3 regions of the Pedobacter terrestris genome follow, and region 2 is predicted to be linked to each of the others. Evidence: riboswitches for the same ligand, from Rfam matches in the RefSeq annotation. Region 2 holds a riboswitch; each other region holds the start of a gene.
What was found. A riboswitch is a leader RNA that binds a small molecule or an ion and turns the genes downstream of it on or off. The one in region 2 is predicted to bind S-adenosylmethionine.
Positions count from the first base shown of each region.

Region 1: linked by a shared signal. The riboswitch ahead of ACJVDH_RS10300 (O-acetylhomoserine aminocarboxypropyltransferase/cysteine synthase family protein) and the one ahead of metH (methionine synthase) in region 2 are both predicted to bind S-adenosylmethionine.
Region 3: linked by a shared signal. The riboswitch ahead of ACJVDH_RS02060 (cysteine desulfurase family protein) and the one ahead of metH (methionine synthase) in region 2 are both predicted to bind S-adenosylmethionine.

Region 1 is NZ_CP180264.1:2,411,700-2,422,864, reverse strand. It holds gene ACJVDH_RS10305 (homoserine O-acetyltransferase family protein) at 1-118, opposite strand, end outside; gene ACJVDH_RS10300 (O-acetylhomoserine aminocarboxypropyltransferase/cysteine synthase family protein) at 177-1,481, opposite strand; SAM riboswitch class I at 1,750-1,860, opposite strand; gene ACJVDH_RS10295 (hypothetical protein) at 2,072-3,085, shown strand; gene ACJVDH_RS10290 (hypothetical protein) at 3,211-3,408, shown strand; gene ACJVDH_RS10285 (M12 family metallopeptidase) at 3,527-3,871, opposite strand; gene ACJVDH_RS10280 (hypothetical protein) at 4,099-4,659, shown strand; gene ACJVDH_RS10275 (peroxiredoxin family protein) at 4,734-5,999, opposite strand; gene pepE (dipeptidase PepE) at 6,210-6,905, shown strand; gene ACJVDH_RS10265 (aminopeptidase P family N-terminal domain-containing protein) at 7,065-8,840, shown strand; gene ACJVDH_RS10260 (sigma-54 interaction domain-containing protein) at 8,895-9,989, opposite strand; gene ACJVDH_RS10255 (acyl-CoA dehydrogenase family protein) at 10,093-11,165, opposite strand, start outside.
Region 2 is NZ_CP180264.1:250,829-261,993, forward strand. It holds gene ACJVDH_RS01260 (TlpA family protein disulfide reductase) at 1-384, shown strand, start outside; gene der (ribosome biogenesis GTPase Der) at 571-1,872, shown strand; gene ACJVDH_RS01270 (GNAT family N-acetyltransferase) at 2,321-2,830, shown strand; gene ACJVDH_RS01275 (GNAT family N-acetyltransferase) at 2,875-3,381, opposite strand; gene ACJVDH_RS01280 (short chain dehydrogenase) at 3,383-3,979, opposite strand; gene ACJVDH_RS01285 (S41 family peptidase) at 4,070-5,677, opposite strand; gene murQ (N-acetylmuramic acid 6-phosphate etherase) at 5,867-6,682, shown strand; gene ACJVDH_RS01295 (hypothetical protein) at 6,754-7,320, shown strand; gene ACJVDH_RS01300 (Bax inhibitor-1/YccA family protein) at 7,357-8,112, shown strand; gene ACJVDH_RS01305 (hypothetical protein) at 8,184-8,741, opposite strand; SAM riboswitch class I at 8,952-9,057, shown strand; gene metH (methionine synthase) at 9,228-11,165, shown strand, end outside.
Region 3 is NZ_CP180264.1:446,975-458,139, forward strand. It holds gene ACJVDH_RS02045 (RagB/SusD family nutrient uptake outer membrane protein) at 1-268, shown strand, start outside; gene ACJVDH_RS02050 (LamG domain-containing protein) at 282-1,337, shown strand; gene ACJVDH_RS02055 (class I SAM-dependent methyltransferase) at 1,418-2,221, opposite strand; SAM riboswitch class I at 2,355-2,454, shown strand; gene ACJVDH_RS02060 (cysteine desulfurase family protein) at 2,498-3,655, shown strand; gene metN (methionine ABC transporter ATP-binding protein MetN) at 3,958-4,980, shown strand; gene metI (methionine ABC transporter permease MetI) at 4,973-5,629, shown strand; gene metQ (methionine ABC transporter substrate-binding lipoprotein MetQ) at 5,647-6,459, shown strand; gene ACJVDH_RS02080 (amino acid permease) at 6,495-7,931, shown strand; gene ACJVDH_RS02085 (RNA polymerase sigma factor) at 7,940-8,248, shown strand; gene ACJVDH_RS02090 (hypothetical protein) at 8,369-8,599, shown strand; gene ACJVDH_RS02095 (alkaline phosphatase family protein) at 8,713-9,984, opposite strand; gene ACJVDH_RS02100 (outer membrane beta-barrel family protein) at 10,218-11,165, opposite strand, start outside.

The DNA of each region.
Region 1 (11,165 bases), 2.2 Mb from region 2:
AAGCGATTTGAAGATTCCTTAATTTTTTGCCGTTTTCCAGTTTAAAAACCTTTGGGTAATTGTAGCTTAAAGTTTCCCCATTGGTATTCTCTGTATTGTTATTTATATTTTGTTGCATGTTATTGTCGTTGTTGTTAGCCCCCTTTCGGGCAAAGGTTGAGTGTTTTAAACAAAGGTTAGGATTGCAAAGCCGCGAAAGCTTGTTCAAAATCGGCCTTAATATCGTCGATGTGCTCAATACCAACAGATACCCGAAGTGCATTTGGTTTTACACCTGCAGCAAGTTGTTCTTCATCACTTAACTGTTGATGTGTAGTTGCCGAAGGTTGAATGATCAGCGTTTTGGCATCTCCAACATTTGCCAGATGCGATACCAGTTTTAAATTATTGATCAGATTGGCAGCATCTACTTTTTTGCCTTGAAGTTCAAAAGAAAGTACCGCCCCAAAACCATTGCTTAAATATTTTTTTGCCAGGTTGTTGTATTTGCTGCTCGCCAATCCCGGATACTCAACTTGTTTAACTAAAGGATGATTTTCTAACCATGTGGCCAATTCAAGCGTATTGTCTACATGTCTTTGTACGCGAAGCGATAAAGTTTCCAGCCCTTGAAGCAGTAAAAAAGAATTGAATGGAGAAAGGGCAGGACCTAAATCCCGCAAACCTTCTACGCGTGCCCGGATGATAAACTGGATATTGCCAAAAGGGCCACTTTCACCAAAAACCTCGCTAAATACCAATCCATGGTAACCTTCTGATGGTTCAGAAAACTGTGGGAATTTTCCATTTCCCCAGTTGTAATTTCCGCCATCAACAATTACGCCGCCAATGGTGGTTCCATGTCCGCCAATCCATTTTGTTGCGGATTCTACAACGATGTTTGCACCATGTTCTAACGGGCGAAACAGATATCCGGCAGCGCCGAAGGTATTGTCTACAATTAAAGGAAGATTATATTTTTTAGCAACGGCGGCAATTTTCTCAAAATCAGGAATGCTGAATGCCGGGTTTCCGATCGTTTCCAGGTAAATGGCCTTTGTGTTATCGGTTATTTTCTGCTCAAATTCTTCCGGTTGATCCGGATTGGCAAAATCTACTGAAATGCCTAAACGTTTAAAAGAAACCTTAAACTGGTTGTAAGTTCCACCGTAAATGTGAGAAGAAGAAAGTAGACGATCACCTGCTTGCAATATGTTATTTAATGCAATAAACTGAGCAGCCTGGCCAGAAGCTACTGCTAGTGCAGCAACTCCGCCCTCTAATGCAGCAATGCGTTTTTCAAATACATCACTTGTTGGATTCATAATTCGGGTGTATATATTCCCAAATTCTTTCAGCGCAAAAAGGTTTGCGCCATGTTCTGCATTGTTAAATCCATATGATGTGGTTTGGTATATAGGAACTGCGCGTGCGCCTGTTGTTGGATCAATTTCCTGACCGGCGTGCAATTGTAAGGTTTCAAATTTATATGAAGCAGACATAATTTTCGTGTTTTAAAAAAAATATTGAATATTGTGTTTTGAAGGCAACCAAACCGTTTGGGTGCAAATCAATGAAGCGTACCCTTTTGCAAAAGAGCCTTCCAATTTTGTAAGAAGAACTAAAAAGGAAGATTTATCAAATTACCCTATGCAACAGCACATGCGGGTAATTGATGCGCTATAACACATCAATAAAGTCTCAGAGAAAAATTTCTGTTCAAGGATTGATTCGCTTTGCGATCGAAGATTTAATGTATTCATCAGTCTTAATTTATATCACCAGATTACACCGTGTAATTTGGTCAGGAATTGGCACCTTCTCTTTCTGAGGGTTGCCAGTGGGTCTCGGAGCCAGTCTCTCGCCACTTCTTTATAAATCAATCTGTTTAGATTGACTTTTATTTAGCCTTTCGCCAAATAATATTTCAAATGTCTGAATTTATTTTTTATTGACCAAATTAAATTTTGAAAATAAGGTAATGATTTGTTGTTCAGTGTTATAATTTCATTCTGTCGAAAATTCTGGAACAGAATTTAGTTTATTACTGAACTAAATATATATGTTTGTGTAATTTATACTAATCATTCCTATGAAAACAAAATCTATTTTTAGCGCCGTCTTTCTGTTGATTTTTATGCAATCGGCCTTTGCACAATTTGGCGGGTTAAAAGACAAATTATTAAAGGTTGGTACTGCACAGGGCGCAAAAGCACTCGGCGTAGACAAATTTCTTAAACAGCCTTCGGCAATCAGTACAAGTTTTGAAGATGTAAACAGAGTGGGCGAGAAGATGCCCGATTTTGTATCCACCTTGAAAGTGCAGCCGCTTTATCAGCTTCCGAAAAATCCTGATGGCGGTTTTATTCTTTGTGAAGGATTGTATGAAATGAAAAATAAAAGTTATTGTCTAAAAGCCGGAACGTTTGCCCCGTCAAAAGGCGATGGTTATATGTATGCGCCGGTACTTGGATCAAAGGAAGATATTGTTGTGGCGATCATTAAGAGTGCAGAAAAACACCAGGATGTTGAGCAACATCATATCCAAATGCTGCTGTGGACAATTATTGCACGCACTCGATTTTCTGATTATTCTGGTGATGTAAAATTAACCGCGGTAAAACTTTTGACGCCTAAACAACTTACGCAATTGGAAGGTGGCGCGCTTGGTGTTTTGCCTTTTGATGTAATGGAGAAAGCAAAAGATCAACTTCCATCTGGTGTTCGGGCTGTTTTTGAAGCTGAAAATAATATTCGCCAATTGGTTTCGTCAGGAAACTACAGCTACGCAGATATGGAAAAATATGCCATTATTGCTGGTATGGCGCCTCCGCGTTCTGATGTACCCAGCGGCATTTGGACCAAACATCCCGACGGTTATTACATTCGTTATTTCCCTTCAGGATATGCCATTACGCGTGTTCAGGTATATGTTCCGAAAGAATTAGTTGCTGGCGGAAAAGTGATTGTTTACGATGCCGCAGGAGATATTGCCTGTCCGGCGAATACCGGTTCTCAACGTTTGGCACAAACAAATGAACCGCTTGAAGCAGATTATACAATTAAACTATCCACAATTTGTAATCCGCAAACAACTGGAAAGTAGAGTAGAGTTTGTTGAGGCAATTCTATCCAGAAACGATGTCGCGTATCTATCGTTTAGTCAATTTATGCTATACTTGTGCGCAATATTTTTGCAAAACAACTAAATATACAACTGATTAATAGAATATGATATTGTTAAATAACGATTTGCCCACATCAACTTTGTTGGAAATTAAAACCGGACAGATGATTGAACTGCCCAACAATATTTTTGGTAAAGTGGACCAAATAGAGATACAGGAGAATGATCAGTTTTTGCTTTTCATTTTTACGCTAAGTTCAGGGCAGATTGCAGAAATCAGGAAGATGAAACAGATTTGTTAGATTTTATTCTGGTAAAGAGTAGCACCATTCAAAGGAATTTCGCCATCGGCAAAACTCCTTTTTTGTGCATACAATATCTAAGATGGTTTTTATGGTGTACAGAGATAATTGATTGCGCTTACATCTGTCTGTGATAAATAACTAATTTGGGTTGGAATGTATTTCCCAATAAATCTGTAATTGTGGGAACGTTTGGATCAATTGCAAATGCATTTGATGGGTACATCATAATTGACCAGGAATCGAACAAGCCGTAATCTGTTCCGGATACTGACGTCCCATTCTGACGCGACGTTGCGTCATATTTATAAAAGTTGTACTGAAACGCCGCATCAATATTATTCCAGTTGATAACTACATGTTGGTCTCTGTCTAAGCGTGTTTGTTCAGGAAACAAACCAAGTGCAAGACCGAGTTCATGAATGAGAATTCCGACAGATGCTTGCTGTTGCATATTTACAATCTGTTGTTTGTTTTAGTATAACAAGAATCTCGAAACCTTTTTCGAAAGTCTTAATTCTGTTAAATACAATTTTATTTTTGTTAAAGCGTAGCCGCAATTGATAGTCAGGCTTTTGCATAAGAAATGGTAAAGATTTCCATTTTATGCCCCAAATAAAACCAGTCGCTCTCGCCGGCATTGGCTTAATATTTGTATTTAAGCGGCTTTAACAAATTTCAGATTATAATATGACGAAGCCATCCCCAACATTTTCTCGAAACGCCGTTCTACTGCTTACGGCGTTTATGTCTTTTTTTATTTCTTCCTGTTCCATACCAGAAAGTCCGGAGAAGTTTTTCGATATCGCCGTGCTGAACAGCAATATGTTTACTGATTTTGCCAGTCCAAACCTTGCACGATATATTGAACTCGAAACCAAAGAGTATCCAGATATTCCATCAAGCAAGAAGAAAGGCGATGAAGCGCAAACCTTTGTAAATAACAAAATTGCCTATATGGATCAAGCTGTAGAAAAAGTTAAAAACCTAACCGCTTCTAACGACGAGGAAAAAGAAATTAAACAGCTTTCGCTTAATTTATACGCACTTATACTTCCGGTATATAAAAACGAGTACCAGAAATACGCAAAGCTTTGTGATACGAAAGGCAGCGCCGAAGAGAAGAATGAGATCATCAAAAATATTGATGAGAAATACGGAGCCAATTTCGATCAGCAGTTTACCAATCTGATGGATAAGGCCAAAGTTTATGCAGAAAAACACAATATCCAAGTAAACTGGGGCAGTTAATGCATTGTGTCATATACCAAAAAAGGGTTTCTGAACAGCTTCAGAAACCCTTTTTTGCAATAGAGCCAAAGTATTTAGTCTTTTAACAGTTGGTTAATTTCGGTATTAAATTCTCTGACAAAATCTGTATAATACTTTCCCGTAGCAGGCCCGCTGTAACCGGTATGGATTTTCGCTACTTCGCCTTTTTTGTTGATGATAATGGTAGTAGGGAATGATAAGAAGTTTTTTAAGGCTGGTAGAGATTCTGCAACAACTTGCTTATCTGGTTTTCCAACAATTAACTGATCGTACTGTACACCAAATTTCTCACGAAAACGTGTAAGGACTTTACGTACGTAGGCAGAATCCAGCTGGCGTTCATAATGTAAAGCGATTACTTCTACACCACGTTTTTTATTGGCTTTATACCAGGGTGCGATGAACGATGCCTCATCTACACAATTGGGGCACCATGTACCGGTAATGGTTAAAATGACTACTTTATTTTTGTATTTTTCATCGCTTAACGAAATCTTTTTGCCGTTTACATCCGGAAAGGAAAAATCGAGTGTTTTGTAACCATCTTTCAGGAAAGTTAATTTATTTGCATCTGGCAGCGCCGCATTTTCATTTTTTGCTCCGCTAAAAGGCTGGTTTCCGCGTGCAGAAATTACTTCGCCATTTAGCGTTCCGTTTGCCAGAAATTCTCCTTTAAAATAAGACGGACCCGAACCAATAAAGCTTGAAAGATAGAAAGTATTGCCTTCTACCGCTCCTTCAAGATAACGGGAATCGCCGGTAATGCGTAAGAACGTTCCTGTTAATTTGTTCCCGATCTGTTTAAATATGCCCACGGCATTTTCTTCGGTTCCATTAGCCGATTTAAAAACGATATCATATTTGCCGGAAAAATCTGCAAGTGCTTTTTCGCCGTTTGGCTTAAAGCGGTAATTGGTTCCTCTGGTTGCAGTAATTGGTGTTGTAATTTCGGTCTGCCCCTGTTTTCTTAAAACTCCCGTTAAAGAGTCGCCAGAAAGCTTTAAAGCCATTTCATTATCAAACTGATCTAGGTGTACAAAAACAGAATCTCCGCGGTAAGTCACTTGTCCGCCATCAAAACGTTCTTCCGCATTGCGAAAAACAATACGTTCCGTGTTTGATTTACTACGTTCAATATCAAAATTAAAAGGAACTTCTACATCCGGCCGGGTTTTAAAAACACCGCGCCAAGTGCCAAGTGCAGTTTTTGTACGTGTTTTTGATGCTTTTTTCTGATCAGCCTGGGAAATATTCTGCGACTGAGCAGTTATTGTTAAGCCAGAAATTGTGGCCAATAACAAAAGGGATTTTATGTTCATTTGTGGGATATCTATGTAAATGAATACAAAGATACGCAACAAATTGGGCGAGCGAAAATATTTTCTATAAAATCTATGTCTTTAATAGACTATTGATTGTGGAATTTTAATAAACATTTACTTTTTTTGAACGCGTTGCTTTGATGAATGGCCAAAAGATTTGTGATGAGTATATTTGTAGTTGTTTGAAGATTAGAACAAATTATTAGAATGAACATTATACTTGCATCAACATCTACCTTATTTGGAGGGAATTATCTGGAATATTTACAATCAGAACTAATTGATTTGTACAGCGGAATTGAAGAGATTGTTTTTATTCCGTTTGCGCGGCCGGGTGGAATTTCTCATGATGACTACACTGCAAAAGCAAGAAGTTTTTTTGCAACAATTGGCATTGGCGTTCGCGGTTTGCATGAGTTTGAAAATCCTGTGGCTGCAATAAATGAAGCAAAAGGTTTTTTTACTGGTGGCGGCAATACATTCTTATTGGTTAAAATTTTGCATGAACAGCAGCTTATGTCTGTTTTGAAAGATCATGTTTGTGCCGGTAAACCGTATTTGGGATGCAGTGCCGGAAGTAACATCGGCGGACTTAATATGAAAACAACGAATGATATGCCTATTGTATATCCATCCAGTTTCGATTGTATGGGTTTGGTCCCATTTAATCTGAATCCACATTATTTAGATCCGAATCCGGATCTTCGGCACAATGGCGAAACGCGTGAAACCAGAATTATGGAGTTTTTAACACAGAACAATGTTAAGGTAGTTGGCTTACGCGAAGGAAACTGGATTAGAAGAATTGGAGAAAAGATCTCTGTTGAAGGAACGGAATCAACAAGAGTTTTTGAGCCGGGAACTGAACCCTATGAAATTACTCCAGGAACCAAACTGAATTAAGCAAATAAACAAAGGAAAATAGTTCCCATTGAAATACATCCGATTGCTACTTAAACGATGCGTATTGTATCCACTCAAAAGTTGGAAAATGCAAAAATTACGGCTTTCTGACGTCTTTTTGACCGATAACAATACCTTTGCACAACTAAAATTAATACCATGACCTACATCGAAAAGTTAGCTGCAATACGTGAACAAATGACAAAACAACACGTTGCAGCTTACATTATTCCTTCTGCAGATCCGCATATCAGCGAATATTTACCCGATCATTTTAAATGTATTCCATTTGCTTCAGGTTTCACGGGTTCTGCTGGTACATTAGTAATCACTCAAGACTTTGCCGGACTTTGGACGGACTTTAGATATTTTGAACAAGCGGAAGAACAACTTTCAGGTTCTGGCTATGCATTGATGAAACTCAAAGTGCAGCATACACCAGAATACATAGATTGGCTAAACAACAATTTACCAGATGGCTCAGTGGTTGCCTGCAATGATCGCCTTTTATCGGTTTTATTGGGCGAATTATTGACCAGACAATTTGCGCTGAAAAATATTCAATTGAAAAATTTCGATTTTCTTGATCCAATTTGGGCAGACAGACCAGAATTGCCACGCCAGCCGGCATTTTTGATTGACGAAAAATATACCGGAAAATCTACTTCATATAAAATTGCTGAGTTGCGTGAAGAATTAAAGCGCCAACGGGCAGATTTTCAGTTGATTTCTTCTCTTGACGATTTGGCCTGGCTTTTTAACATCAGAGGAAAAGATGTAAGTTTTAATCCGGTTGTACTCAGCTTTGCTTTAATTACACAACAAACTGCAACACTCTTCATCAATAAAGAAAAATTATCAGGAGAGGAACAACAGAAACTTCAGCATGCCGGCGTAAGCTTAGCTGCTTATGAAGATATTGATAAAGCGATTGCAGAACTGCCAGCACAAGGTACAATTCTGATTGACCCGAAGAGAAATTGTTTTGGCTTGTATCAACTGTTGCCAAAAGGATTGAACATTATTCAAGATGTAAATCCAACTACGTTTTCTAAAGCGGTAAAAAACGAAACAGAGATTGAAAGCATGCGTAAAACGATGGTGAAAGACGGCGTAGCGATGACAAAATTTTTAAAGTGGATTGAAGACCATATTGGCCAGAAAAAAATAACCGAACTTTCTGCAGCTGCCGTTCTGGAGCAGTTCCGTGCAGAGCAGGAGGGTTTTGTTGGCAACAGTTTCAATACCATTTCTGGTTATCGTGCACATGGAGCATTGCCTCACTATTCTGCAACAGAAAGCAGCAACAGCACGATAGAAAATGAAGGTTTGTTTTTGGTTGATTCTGGCGGTCAATACCATTATGGTACAACCGATATTACCAGAATGATTGCGTTTGAAGTTTTGACCGAGGAAGAGCAAATGGATTATACCTTAGTTTTAAAAGGTATGATTGAAGGTTCATTAACAAAATACCCGAAAGGAACCTGCGGTTATCAGATTGATGCCATTTGTCGTAAACCGCTTTGGGATTACCGCTTAAATTACGGTCATGGGACCGGCCACGGGATAGGTTTTTATCTAAATGTACATGAAGGTCCGCAGGTTTTTAACCCAACAAATGTTGCTGTTGCATTGGTTCCCGGCATGATTACTTCTATTGAACCAGGTTTGTACCGCCCCGGTAAACATGGTATTCGTATAGAAAACCTGGTATTGACAACTGTTGATCAGGAAAGTGAATTTGGATCTTTTTATGCTTTCGAAACTTTAACTCTGGCACCAATTGAAACCGCATTAATCCAGAAAGATCTGCTGGAGAACCGACATATTGTTTGGTTAAATGCTTACCATCAAACTGTTTTTGATAAACTGAGTCCGCATTTATCAACAGAAGAAAAAGAATGGCTAAAAGTCAAAACAAAGGCCATTTAACAATCGAGATTTAAAATTAAGAAAGCTGTGAATATTTAATGTTCATAGCTTTTTTTATGTGTTTTTATTGCTTCTGAATTTCGGATTCAGGTATCCGTATTCAATCAATCTGGAGCGCAAAATATTGCGACTGATGTTTAGCAGTTTTGATGTTTCCAGTTGGTTGTGGTAGCAATATTCGAATGCATTTTGAAAAACAGATTGATCAATAACCGAATACAAATTCTGATGGTTTTCTTCAAACAATTGCGCCAAAGCCTCACGAAGCATTTGCTTGCCGTTTTTTGGTTCATTTGATGAAAATGTATCGTTTGTTTTTGAGTTTTTAGAAATTTTATTGGATAGATTCAGGTCTTCCGGTTTTATAATATTGCCACGGCAAACGAGTAACGCCTGATGAATTACATTTTCCAGCTCCCGGATGTTACCCGGCCAGGAATATTCTTCTACCAATGTGCGGGTAGCTTCTGTACTGAGCTGCATATCTGTAATTCCCAAACGTTTGGTATAAACACCCATAAAATGATTCACTAGTGGAAGAATATCTTTCGGCCGATCTTTTAAGGGTGATAAAATGAGGTTGACCACATTTAGGCGATAATATAGATCTTCGCGAAAGCGACCTGCATTTACCGCATCTTCAAGATTAACGTTGGTTGCCGCAATAATGCGAACATCAATATCAATTGGTTTTCTGGAGCCCAGCCGAACCACCTGTCTTTCCTGAATTACGCGAAGCATTTTTACCTGAAGCGGATAAGGCATATCACCAATTTCATCTAAAAAAAGTGTTCCACCGTTGGCTTCTTCAAACCAACCGCTTTTTGATGAGATTGCACCTGTAAATGAACCTTTATCGTGGCCGAACAATTCGCTTTCTATTAAAGCCTCGCTAAAAGCACCACAATTTACAGCGATAAAAGGTTGATTTTTTCTGTCGCTCAAATTGTGAATTTCTCGCGCCAGCAGTTCTTTTCCGGTACCTGTTTCACCGATAATAATCACATTTGCTCCACTTGGGGCAATTTTCCGCACACGCTGTAATAGTTTTTGAGAATTTGGATCTTCAAAAACCAGCACTTTTGCGCGTATGGAAAGTGGACTTGTGGTACCTGTTGGGAGTTCTATTAAATATTTGCGATTGGACATTGTAGCTGATAAATATATTACGATTAAGGATTTTGGCCAACCGGATGTAAAAGTCGGGGAGTTACTTCAATCGTAAAGCCGAATGCAAAATCGGGAAAAAAACTTATGAATAAAACCCCGGAGCTGGAATAGTTCCGTTTAAAGCGAAATCTCCAAGTTCTTTCAATTTATAGTCTGCCGGATCATGCAAACTGTGTGTGCGGATATTTCTCCAAAAACGATCTAACCTTGCAAAACCATTGGTAGCGCGAGAGCCGGTAACATCAAACATCTGGCTGCAAATATCCAGTCCTGTTGCAGAAGCTTGAACTTTAGCCAGTGCAATGTCTACAGCAGTACGTCCGCGTTGTTTTTCCGTAATTTTATCGCCAAGATTCCAGCTTTGCTGTAGAGAGGAAACTGCCATTTCAGTCAGTCGAACACTGCTTTGGAGACTCAAAAACATTTGTCCGTAACGCTTTAATATGAAGGGATCTTCTGCAGCGCTGTTCACTCCAGAGTTGTGCCATGCACGCGTTTGGGCAGAAGTATACTTTTTTGCCTCATTAAATGCGCCTTCGGCCAAACCTAAATAAATATGGGTGAGAATAAGCTGTGCAATACAGGAGCGAAGGGTAGAGCGTACATTTCCCATTGGACCAGGCACAAGCAACATGTTTTCCGCTGAAATTGATAATCCATCAAATTTTACACTTCCGCTATCGGTTTGGCGTTGCCCAAAGTTGTTCCAATCTTGGTTAATCTGTATGCCTTTACTGTTTGATGGCGTAACACCAATTACCAGTTTATCATCTAAAAAGCCAGAAACAAGCAACATATCAGAATCTGTGGCTCCAGAGCAAAAACCTTTAGTTCCGGTAAAAATGTAATGGCCGCTTTGTTCAACAACCTGAGTGCCTTTATCGAGTGGATTTAATGCATTTCCCCAGAAAATATTCTCTGAAACGGTTTTTGTAAAGTAATAATCGCGTTGTTCTTCAGTTCCGTATAATTCAATTGAAGCCAGAATAAGATGTTGAAAACCGAAGATATGCGCCATAGAACTGTCTACAGATGCGAACAGGCGAACAATCTGCATTACCGAAGTCCAATCTTCGCCAAATCCGCCTAAATGTTTCGGAACAATCAAACCCAGCAATCCACTTTGTCGAATAATATTACGCTCGTGGTATGCCG
Region 2 (11,165 bases):
GTTGAACAATGGATTTCTGAAAAACCTGACACAAAAGGCAAATTTGTACTCATTGATTTCTGGGCAACCTGGTGCGGCCCTTGCAGAAAGTATATTCCAACACTAAACGAACTTCAGAAAAAATATGGAGATCAACTGGTTGTAATCGGTTTATCTGATGAAAATGCAGAAAAGGTAAAAGCATTTGACAATCCAAAAATCAGTTATTTCGAAGCTATAGATCAGCAGGGGACGGTAAAGGATCAACTGGAAGTAAAAGGAATTCCTCACGCAATATTGATTGATCCAAATGGAATTGTACGTTGGGAAGGTTTTCCATTGCTCACACAGCATGAATTAACCGAAGAAGTCATTGCAGGTTTATTAAAAAAGTATAAAAATTAAATGTTTAGAGGTTACGAAAAATAACCTTACCTTTGCAGGCCTTTATAAAAAAGGTTAATGACTGATAGTCAGGATTAAAGTTTAGGCAGATTCAGTTTTGAGCATGTCTCCTCTTTAAATTTATAAACCATCAGCCAGACAAAATAAGCATACACAACGTTCACTGTAACGTTTCAATAACATATCATGAGTAATATTATAGCTATCGTAGGTAGGCCTAACGTGGGCAAAAGCACCCTTTTTAATAGATTAACAGAAAGCCGCAAGGCAATTGTTGACGATTTTAGTGGCGTAACACGCGATAGACACTATGGTGTTGGCGAGTGGACAGATAAACAATTTACCGTTATTGATACGGGTGGTTACGTGTCTGGCTCTGATGACGTTTTTGAAGCCGCTATACGCGAACAGGTTTTAATTGCCATTGAAGAGGCCAGTGTGGTTTTATTTATGGTGGATGTAACTACTGGTGTAACGGATTTGGATGACGAAATTGCCAAAGTACTTCGCAGAAGTAAAAAACCGGTATTTGTAATTTCCAATAAAGTAGATAACACAGCTTTACATAATGAAACAGGCGTTTTCTACAGCTTCGGTTTAGGAGAAGTGCACGCCATTTCTTCTATGACAGGTTCTGGCACCGGCGATTTACTTGATGAAGTGATTAAGCATTTTGAAGATGTTCCGGAAGAAGAAAATTCATTGCCAAAAATTACAATTGTAGGTCGGCCTAACGTAGGAAAATCATCATTAATTAATGCTTTAATTGGTAAGGACAGAAATATTGTAACCGATGTTGCCGGTACGACCCGCGATTCAATTAAAATTCACTACAACCAGTTTGGACATGAATTTACATTAATTGATACTGCCGGTTTACGTAAGAAAACCAAAGTAAAAGAAAACATAGAGTTTTATTCGGTAATGCGTACCATCAAAGCCCTTGAAGAGGCAGACGTGGTGGTGTTGATGATTGATGCAGTTGAAGGTATCGAAAGTCAGGATATTAATATTTTCCACCTTGCAGAAAAAAACAAAAAAGGCGTGGTAATTTTGGTGAATAAATGGGATTTAATTGAAAAAAACACTAAAACCATGAAGGTTTTTGAAGATGAAATCAAAGAACGTATAAAGCCATTTACTGATGTTCCAATTATCTTTACTTCTGTTTTAAATAAACAACGTATTTTCAAGGCCATAGAAGAGGCATTAACCGTATTCGAAAACAGAGGCAAGAAGATCCCGACTTCTAAATTGAATGACGTCATGCTGCCGTTAATTGAGAACTATCCGCCACCTGCGCTAAAGGGTAAACACATTAAAATTAAGTACATTACCCAAATCAATGGAACATCTCCAATGTTTGCCTTCTTTTGTAATTTGCCTCAATACATAAAAGATCCATATAAACGATTTCTGGAGAACAAGCTTAGAGAAAATTTCAACTTCGCAGGCGCACCAATCCAGATTTTCTTCAGACAAAAGTAGGGAGAAGTCGGACGTCGGTAGTCCGATGACGGAAGTTTGGGCATTTAGCGTAAACCCAGGCTAATGTTATTACCTGCGGATTTCGCGTCATCTCGAATCCAGTGAGAGATCTATAAGATTAAGTTGATTAGATTTCTCTCTTCACTGCGTTTCGTATAGAAATGACGTTAGGTTAGATAACCGTCATTGCGAACTGAAGGTTGGGTGGTGTCGTAGCGTGAAGCAATCTCTTAAAAAAAAGTTTCTAATGGTTCTGAGATCTAGCGATGGAAGTTTGGATTTCGCGTCAATTCGAATGGAATGGTTTCGCGTCATCTCGAATGCAGCGAGAGATCTACAAGATTAAGCTATTAGATTTCTAACTGCACTGCGTTTCGTATCGAAATGACATAGAAATTCTATAAAGCAGGTTGTATCTTTGTCGAATTTCCATCAAAATACTTCAGGCATGAGCATTCAAGTCGTTAACAGCAATTCTACAGACATCGATCTTATTTTCGACTTTTATGATATGGCTATTGTCCATCAAAAAAAAGTCTTTAACAAACACTGGCAAGGATTCAGTAAAGAATTGGTTGAGACAGAAATTTCGGAAAACCGACAGTATAAAGTTCTGGTTGACGGTGTTGTTGCCTGTATTTTTGCGGTTACTTTTGAAGATAAACTCATTTGGGGCGATCGCGATCAGGATTCTATTTACATTCATAGAATTGTAACACACCCCGATTTTCGTGGCTATGCCTTCGTAAAAGAAATTATAAACTGGGCGAAAGGTTATACTGTAGAGAAAGATTTGAAATTTATACGGATGGACACCTGGGCTGATAATCAAAAACTATTGGAATATTATACGGGTTGTGGATTCGATTATGTTGGTGTTGTAGCGCTTCATGAGTCAGAAGGACTGCCAAAACATTATGAAGGCATTAGTTTAAGTTTATTTGAAATCAGGCTTTAGTGAAATTACTTTGCGAACTGGATTCTGGTTTTTTGGTTCGCATTTTATTTTAATATCAACTTCCAGCTTAACATATCGTCTACCTCACCGATATGTACAAAGTTATTTTTTTCCAGTATAGAGTAAGACGCAATATTTTCTTTAGCCGTAGCCGCAAATATAGATTTAATTTTTTCCTGTGTTTTTGCCCACTCAATAATACCTGCAACAGCTTCTGTCATATATCCGCGGGCACGAAATTCGGGATATATCCCGTAACCAATTTCAATTTCTCCTTCAGGATCTGGTTCTCCGACAAAACAGATATCGCCGGCAATTCTATTGTTCTCTTTAGAAATTATAATCCATAAGGTATGATATAGATAATCTCTATCTTTATTGGACACATTTGGCAAAATGCTGCTTTCTAAAGCGTGTTGAAGTGACGGTGATATATTTCCTTTGGAAGGTTTTAATTGCAATTCTGACTCAAGAGAGTGGTCATCCCGGATGAATTTGAGTAATTGATTGTGCGTGAGTGGCAGCAAGCGCAGGCGTACAGTGTCCAGCATATTAATAAACCTGGATAATTTGACCGTTAACAATTCCCAAAACACTTTTCTCAAATGCCTTAACAACTTTTTGCATGGATACGGGAGTTTCTCCCGGAAAGGAATCAAAATATGCCGGAGAGTCTTCTACAACGTTCGGGCTTACAACATTTAATCTGACGTGATTTTGAAGTTCTAATGCTGCCGCCTTTACAAAAGAATTGATTCCACCATTTACCGTGCTTAATGCACTTCCGGCAAAAACCGGATGGTCAGACAGAATACCAGATGTTAATGTGAAAGAGCCATTTGGACGAATAAAGTGCTGTCCAATAAGTACCAGATTAATTTGGCCCAACAGTTTATTCAATAATCCCGATTGCATTTGTGCTGAAGTCATCTCCGGAACAGGTACAAAGGGCGCTTTGCCAGTTGTACTGATTAAGGCATCAAAAGGACCAATTTTTTCAAACATCTTTTGGATTGATGTTTCGCTGGCGATATCAACCTGAAAATCGCCACGGCTATTGCCTACGCGGATAATTTCGTTTTTTGCCTCAAATGCAGTGGCTATTTTGCTACCCAACGTGCCGGTGGCGCCAACAATGATAATCTTCATATTCAGTACTGATTAAGGTTGAACAATATTTTGTTCAGTGATCAATACTGCATAAACAAATAATGTAGGTAAAATTGTTTTGAAAAACGATTATTGTAAACTAACCAAAGCCTGTTTTACGACATTGTCATTTTGGTTGGCCGCTCTGTAATAACCAACATCACCCATATAATATCTGCAAAGCAATGCTTTAAGGTCATTCAAAATTACATTTTTAGAGTTGTTCAGTTGCGCGCGATCGACCTGAACATTTTTCCGCTGAATAAAGGCAAGAAAATCTTTAAAATCATTATCGCCGAAATTGAACGTATTGATGTTCGCTTCTACGTATGCGGCATTGTATTTATTGGTCAGGATATTGAATACATAATCCGACAGTATTTTTCTACTTACCAGAGTGCTATAGGTTTTATTGTAACCCGCTGTATCTAATTTTACAAAAATATCAGGCTGTATACCACCAATTGGACGGGTTCTTTTTACCAGTGGTGTAGAAACACCTTCGGCCTTTTCTACTGAATCTCGAAATGATGTATGATCGCCAGTCAATTCGCCATCCATCATTCGGTCGTCGAGCTCGTGTTTATAGGCATCGTATCCTTTTTTGTAAGATTTTTGAATGCTTTTTCCAGATGGCGTATAATACCTCGCAATGGTTAAATTGAGTGCAGAACCATCTTCAAAAGCAAATTGTTCCTGTACCAATCCTTTACCGAAAGAACGGCGACCAATAATTACGCCTCGACCAAGATCTTGTATCGCACCAGCAACAATTTCACTGGCTGAAGCCGTGTTTTCATTAATGAGGATGGCCAGTTTACCGTTTTGAAATGTTCCGGTACCGGTAGACATGTAATCCGTTCTGGGTTCGTGTTTACCCTGTGTAAACACAATAAGCTTGTTTTCTGGTAAAAACTGATCTGCCAATCCGGTTGCTGCGGTAAAATATCCGCCACCATTATCCCGTAAATCTAAGATCAACTTTTTCATGCCTTTTGCCTTCAGGTTATTGGCACTTGTTGCAAAATCAGCATCGGTATTGGCGCCAAACTTACTGATCCGGATATAGCCCGTTTCATTATTGATCATATAAGTCGCATCAATGCTGCTTACATTTACCTTTCCGCGGGTAACCATTAGCCTTTGTGGTTGTGTACTGCCTGTATGAATCAAAGTTACACCCACTCCAGTACCCGATTTCCCTCTGAAACGGCCGCTAAGCTGACTTTTTTCCAGCTTTCTGCCGCTTACAAAAGTAGAGTCTATTGCCAGAATTTTATCGCCAAGTTTAATGCCTGCCTGAGAAGCTGGCCCGTCTTTCACTAGGCCGGTAACCATCATGGTGTCATTCAGCATATAGTATTCAATACCTACACCTTCGAAATTACCTTCAAGATTATCTGTCATATCCTGCGCATCGGTTGGAGGCAAATAAACACTATGTGGATCGAGCTGATGCAGAACGCTGTCAATAGAAAGATTATGCAAAGAATCGGTATTGATTTCATCCACATAATTTTTATTGATAATGTGAAGAATTTCATTCAGCTTTTCATCGCTGTTTGTTGCCAGTTGAGGACTTTTTTGCACACCATACCCTTGATCTTTAATGAATTTAATGCCTAAAACCATCCCAACAATAAGTATGATGGAATAAGTCAGGGCAATTAACAGGTTATATCGGGTATTCTTTTTCATAGCGTTACCGCAAATTTATGAAAATTAGCGGTTTGATCTATTTTTTAACCCCATTTTCTATGGTTTTGTTTCCAATTTTACGTATAAATTGAGGTTCGTATTTTTTGCTTTCTTTGAATCAATGTATATTTTTGAAATTTTACTCAGATTTTTAGAAAGAATTTACCGATTTTTATCAAAATTAAATTTATGAACAGAGTTACCGAGCAGGAATCTAATTACAGCCACATCGAACAGATGTCGGTATTGGAAGTTTTGCAGGGCATTAATAATGAAGATAAAACGGTTGCATATGCCGTAGAAAAATCTTTGCCTCAAATAGAGAAACTTACTGTTGCCGTAACAGAACGGATGAAAAAAGGCGGCCGTTTATTCTATATCGGCGCAGGTACTAGCGGCCGTTTGGGGGTAGTTGATGCTTCAGAATGTCCGCCAACTTATGGAGTTCCGTTTGATTGGGTTGTGGGTATTATTGCCGGAGGAGATGGTGCCATCCGTAAGGCAGTGGAGTTTGCTGAAGATGACGCGGAGCAAGCCTGGAATGATTTGCAAGAATTTAATATTAATGAGACAGATTGTTTGGTGGGCTTAGCTGCATCTGGTACTACACCTTATGTTGTTGGTGGCTTACAAATGGCACGCAAAGCTGGCGTTTTAACAGGTTGTATTGTATGCAATACGGGCGGACCGATTGCTGCAGAATCTGATTTCCCTGTAGAAGTTGTAGTTGGCCCTGAGTTTGTAACCGGTTCTACACGTATGAAATCGGGTACCGCGCAGAAATTGGTTTTAAATATGCTGAGTACCACCGTAATGGTTCAACTGGGTAGAGTAGTAGGTAATAAAATGGTGGATATGCAGTTAACCAATAATAAACTGGTTGACCGCGGAACACAGATGGTTGCCGATGAATTGAATATCGCTTACAACGAAGCCGCAGAGTTGTTAAACCGTTATGGAAGTGTACGTAAAGCGGTAGAAGCCGGCCAGCAGGAACCACATTAAAATAGATCACGAGTTTAGATTTACGGCTTCGGGCTATCTAAATCCGTTGATCAGAAATCAAAAGATAACTCATGCACGAGATTGAACCCTATTACCAATGGAGAGATGAATACATCTCAGCAGAAGATGAACGTTCTCCTTTTTACAATACAGAATATTCAGAGTTGTATTTCGATAAACAGATTTACAATTTCTTATTGCATCCCCAATGGGATGAATTTGGATCCAATACACTTTATTTAAAGGTTCTTTTTACCGATTATGATCGGTCTTACGCCATTATTGAAATGATTGGAGAATGGAATGATGCCATTAACAACGATATCATGCTATTAAAAAGAGATATTTTGGAGCTGATGATGGATGAAGGCATTACAAAATTTATCCTGATTGGCGAAAACGTACTGAATTTCCACGCCTCTGACGACAGTTATTATGAAGAATGGTTTCAGGAAGTTGAAGATGGCTGGATTGTTGGTGTTAATTTTCAGGAGCACGTTATCCGCGAGTTTAAGGAAAACAACATCGATTACTATATTAACTTCGGTGGTGCCTTTGATGAAATGCCCTGGAGAACATTAAAACCTTTGCAGTTCTTTAAAAAAGTTGAAGAGCAGTTGACAAAAAGGTTAAACTAAAAGATTATTTTTATATTATTAAATACACAACATACAATGGAACAACAAAATTATCAATATCAGAAAGACAGCGTTTTTGTACAGGGGAAATCTGCTTCAAAACGTTTTTTCGGAAATGTATTCTCGTGGATGTTCGTTGCTTTAGTCATTTCGACGTTTGCGGCATATTTCATAGCGAGTACACCTGCCGTTATGGATTATCTCGTTTCTTATAATCCCAACACGGGTAAAGCAGGATTCACAGTATTGGGATATATAGCAATATTTGCACCTCTGGGGCTTGTATTTTTAATGGGCGCAAGGATGCAATCGATGTCTTATCAATCTTTGATTGGCGTGTTTATTCTCTATTCTGTGCTAACTGGCATTATGTTGAGCTTCATCTTGTTGACTTATTCTCTGCCATCGGTAGTGATAAGTTTTGGAGCAGCTGCAGCAATATTTGCGGTAATGGCAATTATGGGGTATACTACTAATACTGATTTAAGTAAATTTGGCCCTATTCTTTTCGCTGGGGTGATCGGTTTGGTCATTATTAGCGTGATCAACATGTTTATAGGAAGCTCCACTTTAGGCTATATTATGGGATTTTTCGGCGTGGCAATTTTCACCGCGCTGACAGCTTATAAAGTGCAGGAACTAAAGAAAATAGGGGAAGGATTGGATGAAGACGGCAATGCTTTTGGTGTTAACGACAGCAAAAAACTTGCAATAATGGGAGCGCTTACTCTATATATTACTTTCATTAATTTGTTCTTATCTCTTTTAAGGATTTTCGGTGGAAGAAAATAAGCAATATTAAAAGCTATAAAAAAAGCGATATTCAATTGAATATCGCTTTTTTTTGTGCAAAATCATTTCAATTATTCTACTGCGAAACAAGCCACAATGGTATTGCTGTTCGCAAGTGCATTTGGGTTTGAAACGATGATTCCATATTCTCCCGGATCTAAACCAGGAATATTTAACTGATATGAACTTTCTTTATACTTTTTGGACTTATATGGGATATAATTTTGGTTGTTTGTTGAAGCTCCGGAGAATGTTCCGACAGAACTGAGTTCAGATTTTCGTTGTCTGCTCGTTGCTTCAAACTTCACAATGCTGATAATGGATAAAGGGTCTGATTTATTATCGAAGCTTTTCACAATAAACGTTAGCGGCGCTACTGCCGGTAACTTTACAGGAGAAGAATTGCCCTCTATGACCATTTTCGATTTTACCTTTCCAATTCCAGTAATCAATAATGATGCACCAGCTTTGGCCTGTACTTTTACGGCTTCTTTTTCTAAAGGTGTAACAGCGTTCTCTGGCGATACATAAACGGCTTCGCCAATGTACTCAGGTTCTTCTACGTTAATTTGGCCGTAGGCGGAAAATCCTCCGTAAAGAAGGAATAATCCAATGATTAGTTTTTTCATATGCGTGTTTATTTAAGATATACTACTAAGTTAGTTTTAAAATATAGAGTATCAAGATTTGTGTTTATGTGTCAGTATTTTTTTACAAGGGTCAATTTTTTGTTCAGAATAATATATTGATGAATGAAGGAATGTATGGCTGCTGTGTAATTTTATTTGGCATGGGGGTGATAAATTTTGGAAATGATGTAGCTTTGTTGCATTTTTGTATGCTTATTAAGAAAGACGGAGGGATTAGACCCAACGAAGTCTTAGCAACCTGTGCCAACAAGGTGCTAAATTCTATCTCGGTTTTTAATACGGGAACAGATAAGTTTAGGAGTACAATCGTGTACCAACTTTTTAAATAAGCCTTTTTAAGTATCGGGTATTAATATCAAGTATCAAGTTTGATGAGCTTGTCTTGATTGCTATCGTCCGAACGCCTGTATTAATAAATCAAGAAAATCTTGGTACTTGATACTCGCTACTTACTACTACGAACAAATGAGTATAAGAGAAGAATTAGAAAAGCGTATTCTGGTGATTGATGGTGCAATGGGCACAATGATCCAGCGATACAGCTTAACAGAAGAGGATTTTAGAGGGGAGCGTTTTAAAGATCATCCCAGTGATGTGAAAGGCAATAACGATTTGCTTAACATTACACGCCCGGATGTGATTAAACAAATCCACCTGGAATATTTGCAAAGTGGTGCAGATATTATCGAAACCAATACGTTTAGTACACAGCGTATTTCTATGGCCGATTACCAGATGGAGGCACTTAGTTATGAACTGAGTTATGAAGGCGCACGTATTGCAAAAGAAGCAACGTTAGAATTTATGCAGCAAAATCCAGATCGGGTATGTTTTGTTGCAGGTGCAGTTGGGCCAACAAACCGTACACTTTCTCTTTCTCCTGATGTTAATGATCCCGGATTCCGTGCCATTAGTTACGACGAACTGTTTGATGCTTATTATGAACAGGTTCGCGGATTGGTAGATGGCGGTTCTGATGTTTTGCTTATAGAAACCATTTTTGATACCTTAAATGCAAAAGTTGCCATTGCGGCAATTAAACAATACGAGGCTGTGATTGGCCGTAAACTGGAAATTATGATTTCCGGTACCATTACAGATGCCTCTGGCAGAACCCTTTCCGGGCAAACTGCCGAAGCTTTTCTGAATTCTGTTATGCACGCAAAACCATTAAGTATTGGTTTTAACTGTGCTTTAGGTGCAAAAGAAATGCGGCCGCATATTGAAGAACTTGCGGCAAAAGCCGGATGTTATGTTTCTGCTTATCCAAATGCCGGTTTACCAAATGAGTTTGGGGCATATGACGAGCAACCGCATGAAACTGCACATTTGGTAGATGATTTTATCGCATCTGGATTTGTAAATATTGTAGGGGGCTGTTGTGGTACAACGCCGGATCATATTGGCTGTATTGCGGCAAATGCACGTAAAGCAGAACCTCGTAAAATTCCATCGGCTCTGCCTAATATGCGGTTAAGCGGATTAGAACCCGTAACCATTACGCCAGAAAGCATTTTCGTAAATGTTGGCGAAAGAACCAATATTACGGGTTCTCCGAAGTTTTCTAAATTGATTTTAAGCGGCGATTATGAAGCTGCACTTGCGGTTGCCCGTCAGCAGGTAGAAGGTGGTGCGCAAGTGATTGACGTGAACATGGATGAAGGTATGTTGGATTCTGAAGCAGCAATGACCAAGTTTTTAAACCTCATTGCATCAGAACCTGATATTGCCAAATTGCCCATCATGGTCGATTCTTCAAAATGGAGTGTAATCGAAGCCGGATTAAAATGTTTGCAAGGCAAAGGAATTGTAAATTCTATTTCACTTAAAGAAGGGGAAGAGAAATTTATTGAAAGTGCGCGTAAGATTTTAACTTACGGTGCAGCCGTTGTCGTAATGGCATTCGATGAAAAAGGCCAGGCCGATAATTATGAAAGAAGAATAGAAATCTGTAAACGCAGTTACGATATCCTGGTTGATGGCGTTGGTTTTCCTCCGCAAGACATCATCTTTGATCCGAATATTCTTACTGTAGCTACTGGTTTAGAAGAACACAATAATTACGCTGTTGATTTCATTAATGCCACACGTTGGATCAAACAGAATTTACCTTATGCCAAGGTAAGTGGTGGTGTTTCCAATATTTCATTTTCTTTCCGAGGAAATAATGTGGTTCGAGAAGCCATGCACTCTGCATTTTTATACCACGCCATCCAGGCCGGTATGGATATGGGCATTGTAAATGCCGGGATGCTTGAAGTTTACCAGGAAATACCGCCAGAACTTTTAGAGCGCGTAGAAGATGTGCTGCTAAACAGAAGGGATGACGCAACAGAACGCCTTGTAGAATTTGCAGAAACCGTAAAATCTAAAGGCAAAGAAATTGTTAAAAATGAAGAATGG
Region 3 (11,165 bases), 200 kb from region 2:
ACGTGCAAGAAACAATTATAGTGGTACGGCACCTGCCGGATTGTTGCCTGCAATTACGGTTACCGATCAGACTCAATTGCGCGATTTAATTCGCCGCGAACGCCGATCAGAACTAGCACTAGAATTTCAACGCTTTTTCGATGTAATGCGCTATGGACAAACCTACGCAGAAACTGCGATACGGCCAGGCGCACCAAACTTTAATTTTACCAATAACAGATTTTTCCCGATACCACAAACGGAATTAAATTCCAATAATAAACTTTAATGCAAATTGGATCATGAAGAAAAAAGAAAACAAAACAGTAGTTAAATATTTTCTCATCGTGGTTGCACTTATTGCATTTGCGGCTTGCAAAAACAATGAAATACAACCAGATTACGGTTCAAACAAAACTTCTTTAAGCCAGTTGGTAGATTCTGTCAATACCGTTTATCAGAACAGTGCAGAAGGAAATGACATTGGTCAGTTTCCGCGCCAAGCAAGAGTAGATTTGAAAACTGCAATAGATTTAGCTACAACAGTTACTTCCGGGCAATTTACACAAGCAGAAGTTAATAATGCCATTGCAAGTTTAAGGCGCGCAGCGCTTGCATTTGACGAAAGAGAGATACAAGAAGTTGCACCAGAAAGTTTAGTAGCCAAATGGTTATTTAACGGAAATGCAAAAGATGCAACAGTAAATGGCCATAATGGTACATTAATGAGTGGAATTATTGGAACCGAAACCAACCATTCTGATGGTGGCGTATTGCCTGTTGCCACAACAGATCGTTTCGGGCAATCTGGTAATGCTTACGACTTTGATAATGGCGCATATGTAGAAGTGCCTTATAGCCCAGCGCTTAATCCGGCAGTATTGAGTATTAGTTTGTGGGTTAAACCCAAATCCTCTGCAGCCGATAATTATATGCTTTCTTTAAACAAATGGAATGGATTCAAATTTCAGCTTCAGGCGGATAATTTTTTATTTATGACATTGAAGACAAATGCTGCAACTTACGATCGCGATAGCAATCCAGGTAAAATGGTGGTTGGCGAATGGCACCATGCAGTAGTAACCGCCGGAAACGGTGCGATAACATTTTATGTAGATGGCGTTCAAACCCGTACAGAAACTGCAGCGGGTTCTGCTTTCGCATTAGAAACGCCGGTGAATTTAGCCATCGGGCAGATTCTGCCAAAAGCGATCTTGAATTTTACAGATAGCAGCAGTCCGTTTTATTATTCTGGTGCCGCGTATTTCAGAGGTGCGTTAGATGATATCCGCTTTTACAATAAAGCTTTATCAACTGATGAAGTAACGCAGATTTACAACAACGAAAGGCCAGATTAGGTATCTAAAATTGTTTGGAAATATAAAAGCCGGGCAACCTTTTAAGGTTGTCCGGCTTTATTGGTTAAAAATACCAGAGGTTATAACAGCGGCGCCAGAAATAATTTAGCATCATATTCCAGTTTTACAAAGCCATTGCGCTGGTGGCGTTCAAAAATTTCTTCCAGTTCCTGAACCAGCGTTGGGTAATCTTCGTCTCCTTGCAGCGGAGCGTAAGATGCTGATCTAAAATAACCCAGTAATCCATCTTTATCCAGTTGCCTGCTGTGGTAAACCTCTTGTTCAATCCGTAGTTTAGGATCCAAAAACTGGTCGATCACCGAAATGTTTATTTTCTCCTGATAAGGTTTTTTGCTGGTGTATTTATCTTTTAAACGCTGATAATCTTGTAAAAATGAACTTCTCTGTTGCAAGATATTCCAAATGAGTAAAAGGTGTGCGCCAGGCTTTGCAATTCTTTTAAATTCTTGCCGCGTTTGCTCCGGATGAAACCAATGAAAAGATTGTGCAACAGCAATTAAATCTACACTATTATCTGCCAGTGTTGTTTGCTCTGCACTTGCATTAACGCTTGTTAAGCCGGTGTAAGAAGCAAGTTTATTCTCGGCTTTTGCCCGCATTTCTGCATTTGGCTCTATCGCCGTTACCCGGTAATTTTTCTTTAACAAAAGTTCGGTAAAAATTCCCGTTCCGGAGCCTACATCAGCAATCGATTTTTCTCGGTTTAACGAAATGTTTTGCTCCAGATAAGTCAGGATTGCTTCGGGATATCCCGGCCGATATTTTTCATAGTCGTCAGAATGCCTGGAATAGCTCGATATAAAATGTTGATTCATGCTGTATATCAGATTTTTATCCGCAGTTGCGGAAATTGTATTGGACATTATTAAAACGTAAAACCGTCTTCACGGTTGTTCAAAGGCCGAATTTGTAATTCCTAAAATCCAAAAGTAAAATTTAACATATAAAATCTATAGGAATAGTAGTTTAATTTTTTAATTTTACGCTTGTTATACATACTTATCCAGAAAGACTGAGGGAAAGGCCCGTTGACGTCTAAGCAACCTGTTGCCAAATAAGGTGCTAAATCCTTCCCTGAAAATGGGATAGATAAGAGAGGAAGCTGTTTCTGCGTAAGTGTTTGCACTAAAGTTTAAGCAATGAGCATATATTTGGACAATGCGGCTACAACGCCATTATCTGCAGAAGTGTTTGCAGAAATGAAACCTTACTTTTTTCACGAATTTGCAAATCCATCATCTGCACATGCCGCAGGAAGGCATGCGCGGCAAGCAATTGAACAATCCAGAAGTCAAATTGCCGATTGGTTGAATACATCTCCAGAACATATTTTTTTCACCTCTGGCGGTACCGAAGCAGACAATATGGCCATACTTTCTGCAATTTATACGCAAAAAATAAGAGTGGTTATTACTTCGCGCTTAGAGCATCATGCGGTTTTAAATACATTAAAAAGAGCCGAACGCGATGGGTTAATTAAACTCGTTTTTTTATCCAATGATGAAAAGGGAAATCTGTCTTTAAAAGAACTGGATCGTTTGCTGGATGCACAAGCAGAGCAAGTGCTGATTTCGCTGATGCATGGTAATAATGAAATTGCAAACCTCAATCCAATTTATGAAATAGCCGACCTGGCAGAACATTACGGCGCGGTTTTCCATTGCGATACCATTCAAACTATGGGGCATTTTAGGTATGATGTAAGGCAAATGACACCAGATTTTCTGGTCGGCTCGGCACATAAATTTCACGGCCCAAAAGGAACAGGTTTTTTGTATAGCCGATTGCCAAAGCAATTAACAACCTTAATAACCGGCGGCGCTCAGGAAAATGGGAAACGCGCCGGAACGGAAAATGTAGCCGGAATTTTGGGGATGGCTGCTGCTTTTCAGGAAGCGTATTTGAAATTGGATGAATACGAACAGCATTTAAAACATTTGAAAGCAAAATTAATTGCCGGTTTATCTGCTTACGGTGAATTTTCATTTAATGGAAATTCTGCTGAGATAGATAAAAGTCTTTCTACAGTATTGAGTATTTCGGTACCGGATGGGGTAAGTAATGGCAATTTACTACAGCATTTAGATCTCTCCGATATTTATGCTTCTGGCGGAAGCGCTTGCTCTGGTAATGGCCTCTCTCATGTAATTTCTGCATTGCAAGCACAAAATAAACGCAATACCATTCGGTTTTCTTTTAGCCGATACAATACCGAACATGAAATTGATCAAGTACTTGCTGTAATTCAGCAATATGCACGTCAGCAGGATTTTGAATCGATTTTGCGGTCTGCTTAGTTTTATTAAAATATTTCTCGTAACCATTAACTAGACTAATACCACCAAACCAACTGCTAAGCGGCGATGAATTTCGTCGCTTAGTTTTTAACTGGCAGAAATGTAGCATGTGGGCATTGTAATGGCATTTCAACTTTTTTTATCTGTTGAAACTTTGCAAATAAAGTAACCAGAGTACGCAAAAACGAATATCTTACAAGATTAAGACTACTTTTCCTGTAGGGATTGTATATATTTGCCGATTCTTTGCCAGCACGTTCAAGACGTAAAAATTTTTAACTGGTAAAAGAAATGAATTAAAGATGATCAGACTACAAAACATTACGAAAACTTTTGGGGAAGGGAGCAAGCAGGTTACTGCACTTTCTGATATTTCGCTCCATGTAAAGCAAGGTCAGATCACAGGCGTAATTGGTGCATCAGGAGCAGGCAAAAGTACTTTAATCCGCTGTGCGAATTTATTAGAAATACCAACTTCTGGCGAGGTAATTATTGATGGACAAAACCTTTTGAAGTTAACCAGAACAGAATTGGCAATTGCCAGACGGCAGATTGGGATGATTTTCCAACATTTTAATCTGTTATCATCCAGAACGGTTTCTGATAACATTGCTTTTCCGCTTGAACTAGCTGGTACACCAAAATCAAAAATTAAGGAAAGGGTTTCAGAGTTACTGCAATTTGTAGATTTAGAAGCCAAACAAAACGATTATCCTGCAAGCCTTTCTGGCGGGCAAAAGCAACGTGTAGCCATCGCCAGAACTCTGGCTGTGCGTCCGAAAGTGTTGCTTTGCGATGAAGCCACAAGTGCACTTGATCCAGAAACGACCACGTCTATACTCAATTTGCTAAAAGCCGTAAACGAACGTTTCGGAATTACCATTTTACTGATTACACATGAAATGCATGTAGTTAAATCTATTTGCGATGAAGTGGCCATTATTAGCAATGGTAAACTGATTGAACAAGGCAGTGTAGCCGATATTTTTAGTCACCCCAAAACTGCACTTGCACAGAAGTTTATCGCATCGTCTATCCAGGTTTCTCTTCCGGAAGAATACCGTATAAAGCTCAAATCAGAAGGTGAAAATCCGTTATTGCAGCTCAATTTTAATGGAGATTCTGCAGGTGCTGCTGCACTATCTGAAGTGACCAGACTGTATGGCATTACAAATCACATCTTGTCTGCACAGCTGGAAAATGCAGGTTCAGTTCAGTACGGAACAATTTTGCTCAGGGCGGAGGGAAGCGCACAGGCGCATGAACAAGCGCTTACCTATTATAAAAACCATCATATAAAAACGGAGGTTTTGGGTTATGTCTAATTCTATGATTAATTTATTGCTCTACGGCACGTTGGAAACTTTGGTGATGACTGTTTTTGCCGGCTTGTTCGGTTTCATATTGGGGCTGCCAACCGGTGTGCTGCTTTTCATTACCCGTAAAGGAGAGATTTTAGCACACCGAACAGCCAATCGGGTTTTATCTGTATTGGTTAATATTTTCAGATCTATTCCGTTTATTATTCTAATTGTCTGGATGATTCCTTTTACGCGCGCCATTGTAGGTACATCAATAGGTGTAAAAGCAGCTTTGGTTCCATTAAGTATTGGCGCGGCGCCATTTATTGCGCGAATGGTAGAAAATAGCCTGCTCGAAATTCCGCACGGGTTAATCGAAGCCGCACGTGCACTTGGTGCAAAACCTATGCAAATAATTCTTAAAGTACTCTTGCCAGAAGCTTTACCTGCAATTGTGAATAGCGCTTCTATTACGCTAATTACTTTGGTTGGCTATTCTGCAATGGGCGGCGCAGTTGGTGCTGGCGGACTTGGCCAAATCGGATATCAATACGGATATATTGGTTATGATGGTTTAGTCATGAATACGGTTTTGGTGCTGTTGGTAATGATTGTTTTTCTGATTCAGTTTATCGGCGATCGATTATCAAAACACTACGACCACAGAAAATAACATAAAAAATAATGAAAATGAAAAATACAATAATGCTGAGCACGGTGATTTTGGCTATAGCCATGTTGATTGGCGCTTGCGGAAACGATCGTAAAAATGATCCAAACCATTTATTAGTTGGCGTAGAAACAGGTCCGGAATATACTGTTGCACAGGTTGCCCAACGCGTTGCAAAAGAGAAATACAACCTCGAGGTAAAACTTGTCCAGTTTAGTGATTATGTGATGCCAAATGAATCTTTAAGTCAGGGCGATATTGATGTAAACGCTTTTCAAAATAAACCTTATCTGGATGTTCAGGCGAAACAACGCGGTTACAAATTTGCCATTGTAGGCAATACATTTGTTTACCCAATTGCAGCGTACTCTAAAAAAATTAAAAAACTAGATGAGCTGAAAGCAGAGAGTACCATAATTATTCCTAACGATCCAACCAACAGCGGACGTTCGTTACTGTTGCTGCAATCTGCCGGTTTAATAAAACTTAAAGCAGATGTAGGTTTATTGCCAACACTAAATGACGTGGTAGAAAACCCTAAAAAACTGAAAATTCTGGAGCTGGAAGCGCCACAATTACCAAGAGCTTTAGATGATGCAAATGTAACTATTGCGGTAATCAACAATACTTTTGCGGCTCCGGTAGGTCTAATTTCTACACGCGATGGTCTTTTTGTAGAAGATGCAAATTCTCCTTATGTAAATGCAATTGTTGCGAGAGAAGACAATAAAAACGAAGAGAAGGTGAAGAAATTTGTGAAAGCGTATCAATCTGCAGAGGTAGAACAAGCGGCAAAAGAAGCATTTAAAGGAAGTGCAATAAAAGGTTGGTAATCCGCATTAACGGATAATCAGAAAATACAGAATACATGTTTAATAAAAAATCAATTTCATCGCTGATAGAAGAACAGCAATCTACACAAAATGGCTCCTTGAAACGCAGTCTTGGCCCAATACAACTTGTTGCATTGGGTATAGGCGCAATTGTTGGGGCCGGTATATTTTCCTTAACAGGTATTGTCGCTTCAGAAAATGCTGGTCCGGCGGTAATTTTATCGTTTACACTTGCTGCGGTAGCCTGCGCTTTTTGTGCCTTATGTTATGCAGAATTTGCCTCCATGATTCCGGTTGCCGGTTCTGCTTATACATATACATATGCCACTTTAGGCGAATTTATGGCCTGGATTATTGGTTGGGATTTGGTTTTGGAATATGCACTCGCTTCGGCCACAGTTGCCGTAAGCTGGTCTAGTTATGCCAATAAATTACTCGCACAGTTTCACATTCATTTGCCTCCAGAATTAACGGCTTCGCCATTTGACGCGGTAAAACTTGCTGATGGGACAATGGCCCAGGTTGGTATAATTAACCTTCCAGCGGTTATTATTGTAAGTTTACTCTCCTTAATTTTAGCTAAAGGAACAAAAGAATCATCAGGTTTAAATACTATTCTAGTGATAGTGAAGATCAGTGTAATTTTATTGTTTATCGCCCTTGGCTGGTCGTTCATTAATCCTTCAAATTATAATCCCTTTATCCCGGAAAACACCGGAGAGTTTGGCCATTTTGGTTGGTCCGGTATTGTTCGTGGAGCCGCTGTTGTATTCTTTGGCTTTATTGGTTTTGATGCCGTTTCTACTGCTGCGCAGGAAGCAAAAAGACCGCAACGCGATATGCCAATCGGGATTATCGGTTCGTTATTGGTGGCAACGTTACTATACGTTGTATTTGCCCATGTGATGACTGGTCTTGTTCCTTACACAGCGTTTAAAGGCGATGCAAGTCCGGCTGCAACAGCATTTGCTGTAACCGGATACAGTTTTTTGAATAGCGCGTTAATTATTGCCATTCTTGCCGGTTACACGTCGGTAATTTTAGTGATGCTAATGGGACAATCGCGGGTATTTTACAGCATGTCTAAAGATGGATTATTGCCTGCATTTTTTAGCGATATTCATTCCAAGTTCAAAACACCCTATAAAAGCAATTTATTCTTCTTGGTTTTTGTTAGCGCATTAGCGGGTTTCGTGCCAATTTCCGATTTGGGCCACATGGTGAGCATCGGTACACTCTTTGCTTTTTCTTTAGTTGCATTAGGTGTAATTATTTTGAGGTACAAAAAGCCAGAACTTGCGCGTCCTTTTAAAGTTCCGGGTGTACCTTTTGTACCGATTTTAGGTATTGGCGTCTGCGTTTTTCTGATGACAGGTTTGCCACTAGAAAGTTGGATCAGACTGTTTATCTGGATGGCAATCGGTATTGCTTTTTACTTTGCATATGGTCGCCGGCACAGCAAGTTGAAATAATGCATTAGATGGCTGCTAAAGACAAACATTTAGATCCTGAATTAATTCTTTTGCTGAAAAAAGGAGAGGAGTCTGCTTTTGAAGAAATTTACGAACGCTATTGGGAAAAAATGGCCAGTTGCGCGTATAAGCTTACAAAGTCTGAAAGGCATGTGTATGATCTTCTATCTGATGTGTTTATTTCTCTTTGGAGAAATCGCGAGCGTTTGGGAAATATTGTTTTGGAAGATTTTTTGGTGCAGGCAACTATTAGAAAAAGTTTGGAGGTTGTTGTTAAAAAGCTGGAAGATCTGGAGACAGGCGAGAAAGCTTTTTAACGTTTTTTTGTTTCATTAATGGCTCTGCCGTTTTGCACATTTCTTGATAACTTAACATGATCTGGCATTTAAGTTAAAACGTTTTGTTTTGCTTTGCAGCATAACAAAGAACGATCTAATATGGAAAATAATCCAACCAAGATTAGTACAGACTTGCAACTATTTATAGACAAGTTTGAACCCAGCAAATTTAAGTTAATGGCGCGCGGAATCGAAATTCGAGGCATGAATGACATTCACCGCAACATTGCTTATGCCAAAGAAATTATAGAGAGAATGAAGCTTAACCTTACTGTATCGCACAATGCAGAAATGTTGTCTTACCGCGGTTTCGAGGTAAACAATGCCTAATTCGTTTTAATCATCATCCCCAAACTATACCAACATTCAGTCATTTGAAAATCCGTTCCTCCGTATTTTAGACATTAAAAAGGCCACATTTCTGTGGCCTTTTACATTTTCGATTATTTTTTCAATATCGGCGCCAGCACTTCGTGCTTTCCGTCAATACTTTCTTCATCAGTCAGTCCGAGAATATCAGCAACCAGCGGATATACATTAACATTCTCAAAAGCTGGTATTTTCTGATGTGTTTTAAATGCCGGCCCCCAAGCCAAAAATGTTGCATTCATATCTTTTACAACTGAAGGATCAAATCCGTGATGGCCAATTCCTGGTTTTCTGTTTGAGAAAACTTTAGGCCATTCCGGTACCAGTAAAATATCGCCAATTCTATTCATGCGATCATCTGTTGCATTATAATGAAAATGCGCAGGCATATTGGTTTTCAGGTAAACTTTGTAGTCTTTTTCGTCTTTTTTCAATTCTTCATACAAAGGCAATATATCTGCTTTATTTTTTGCATGAACATCCATCAGTGTACCAGAAGCGGCGATGATGTATTTTGCAGTATCAATCGCATTCGGTGTCGCAATCGGATGTTCGCGGTCTACAGCCGTCATACCGTGATCGGCTACAAAAACAAAATTAACCGGAAGTTTAGTTTCTTTTACGGCTTTAGTCAATTCAAAAATCACTGAATCTACCAGTTTTACCGCTCTTTCAGTTTCCGGTGCATCGGGGCCAAAACTGTGTCCGGCGTGGTCAGGTTCTGAAAGATAAAAGGTAATTAAGTGTGGTCTTTTTTCTTTCGGCAGGTTTAGCCAATCTTTCACAATCTGGATTCTTTTTCCGTAAGAAATCTGCTCAGAATAATTGTAATAATACGTTGGGCGAAAGCCTTTAATTTCGGCTTCAGAACCTACCCAAAACATAGAAGCAGCCAACATTTGGTGTTGTTCTGCCAATACCCATAAAGGTGTTCCGCCGTACCATTTGCCGTCTCTAACTTTATCTTTTGCGCCCATTGAGTAACGCTGGTTTTCTTGCTCATCCAAAAAGTTATTGTTGACCAAACCGTGGTGCGAAGGATACATGCCCGTAACAATTGTGTAATGGTTTGGAAATGTTACCGATGGATAACTCGGAATCATCGCTTGCGCCTGTACACCATTCTCACTCAGTTTCAGTAATTGATCTGCGTGGTATTTCCTGGCATAATCATGCCTAAAACCATCTGCAGAAATCAATATCAGATAAGGTTTTTTCTGTTGTTCAGGAGAATTTATTCTCGATGTATTGATGTGCTGTGTTGTATCTGCCTGTGCAAATACCATTTGCCTTCGGGCTGTAAAAAGCAAAGTTAAACCAAAATAAACTAGGAATTTTATGCGCATTCTGTATAATTTCTAAAGCGCAAATGTAAAATTCCAACTTTGTGTTAAAGTTAAGAAAGAAAGTTTTTACAGATGGATGGTTTTTGGATAGCTTAACATTTCGATGCACAGATACGTTTTAGCATATTGAATTTGCGGGAATCTGCGAGAAGAGAAATGGTATTTTCGCCCGCAGATTTCCGCAAATAAATGAACTATCAGAAAAGAATCAACGTGGAAAAGTTTCTGTTTCTCTAACTTCCCGATTGGCCGCCGCTGCTTTTCACATCATCATTATTGATGCTTCTTTGGCTTTTCTTAATCGAATCTTTTAGTTTTCCGAATTTCCAGTTCAGGCTTAAACTTACAGATCGGTTGTAATTTGCGCTGTTGTAACGTTGCGTAAAGTTCGATCCTTCAGTATAGGTTCTGTAATATCTGTATTTGGCGAATGGATTATTCACGTTTGCAGATAGCGTAAGTTTGTCTTTAACAATCGCTTTGCTTCCACCAAATGACATATAAAAATACTCGCCGGAGCGGCCTTGCAATAAAACATCTGCAGCACTATAACTCGCACTTGCATTTACTTTCCACTCTTTTTCGAATTTGTAATTGGTATTTATATAGGCGTAGCCCATAAAGCCTTTATTTGATGTAAGTACACCATTAATGGTGCCCTGCAACCAGGTGTAGCCAATATTTCCACTCAGGCTTGCGTTCCATTTTGCCGTTATCGGATAGTTTATATTTAAGTTACTTACCAAGCTTTTATCGCGTCCAATGTTGGCAAAAGTAGTTCGGGTAATTTTATCTACTTCATTATACACAGAAATATTTTGAACGGTATTGTTCGCGAAATTATAACTCAAACCGATATTGATTGATCCTTTTTTAAACCTACTGTAATTCAATTCAAAATTGTTGCTCAATACCGCTTCAAGATCAGGATTACCTGTCGATTCGAAATTAGGAATAGAACGGTCTACAAAAGGATTTAAGTTGTCAATTCCTGGGCGTTGGATACGCTGCGTAAAACCCAAACTTAAACTGCTTTGGTTTTCAAATTTCTTGCTTAATGATACCGATGGAATTACATTGAAATAATCTGATTTTACATTAGAACCGGAGCTAATGAAATCTGCACGTACAAAAGTTTTTTCTGCACGTACGCCAGCTTTAAAACCCCAGCTTTTTAATTT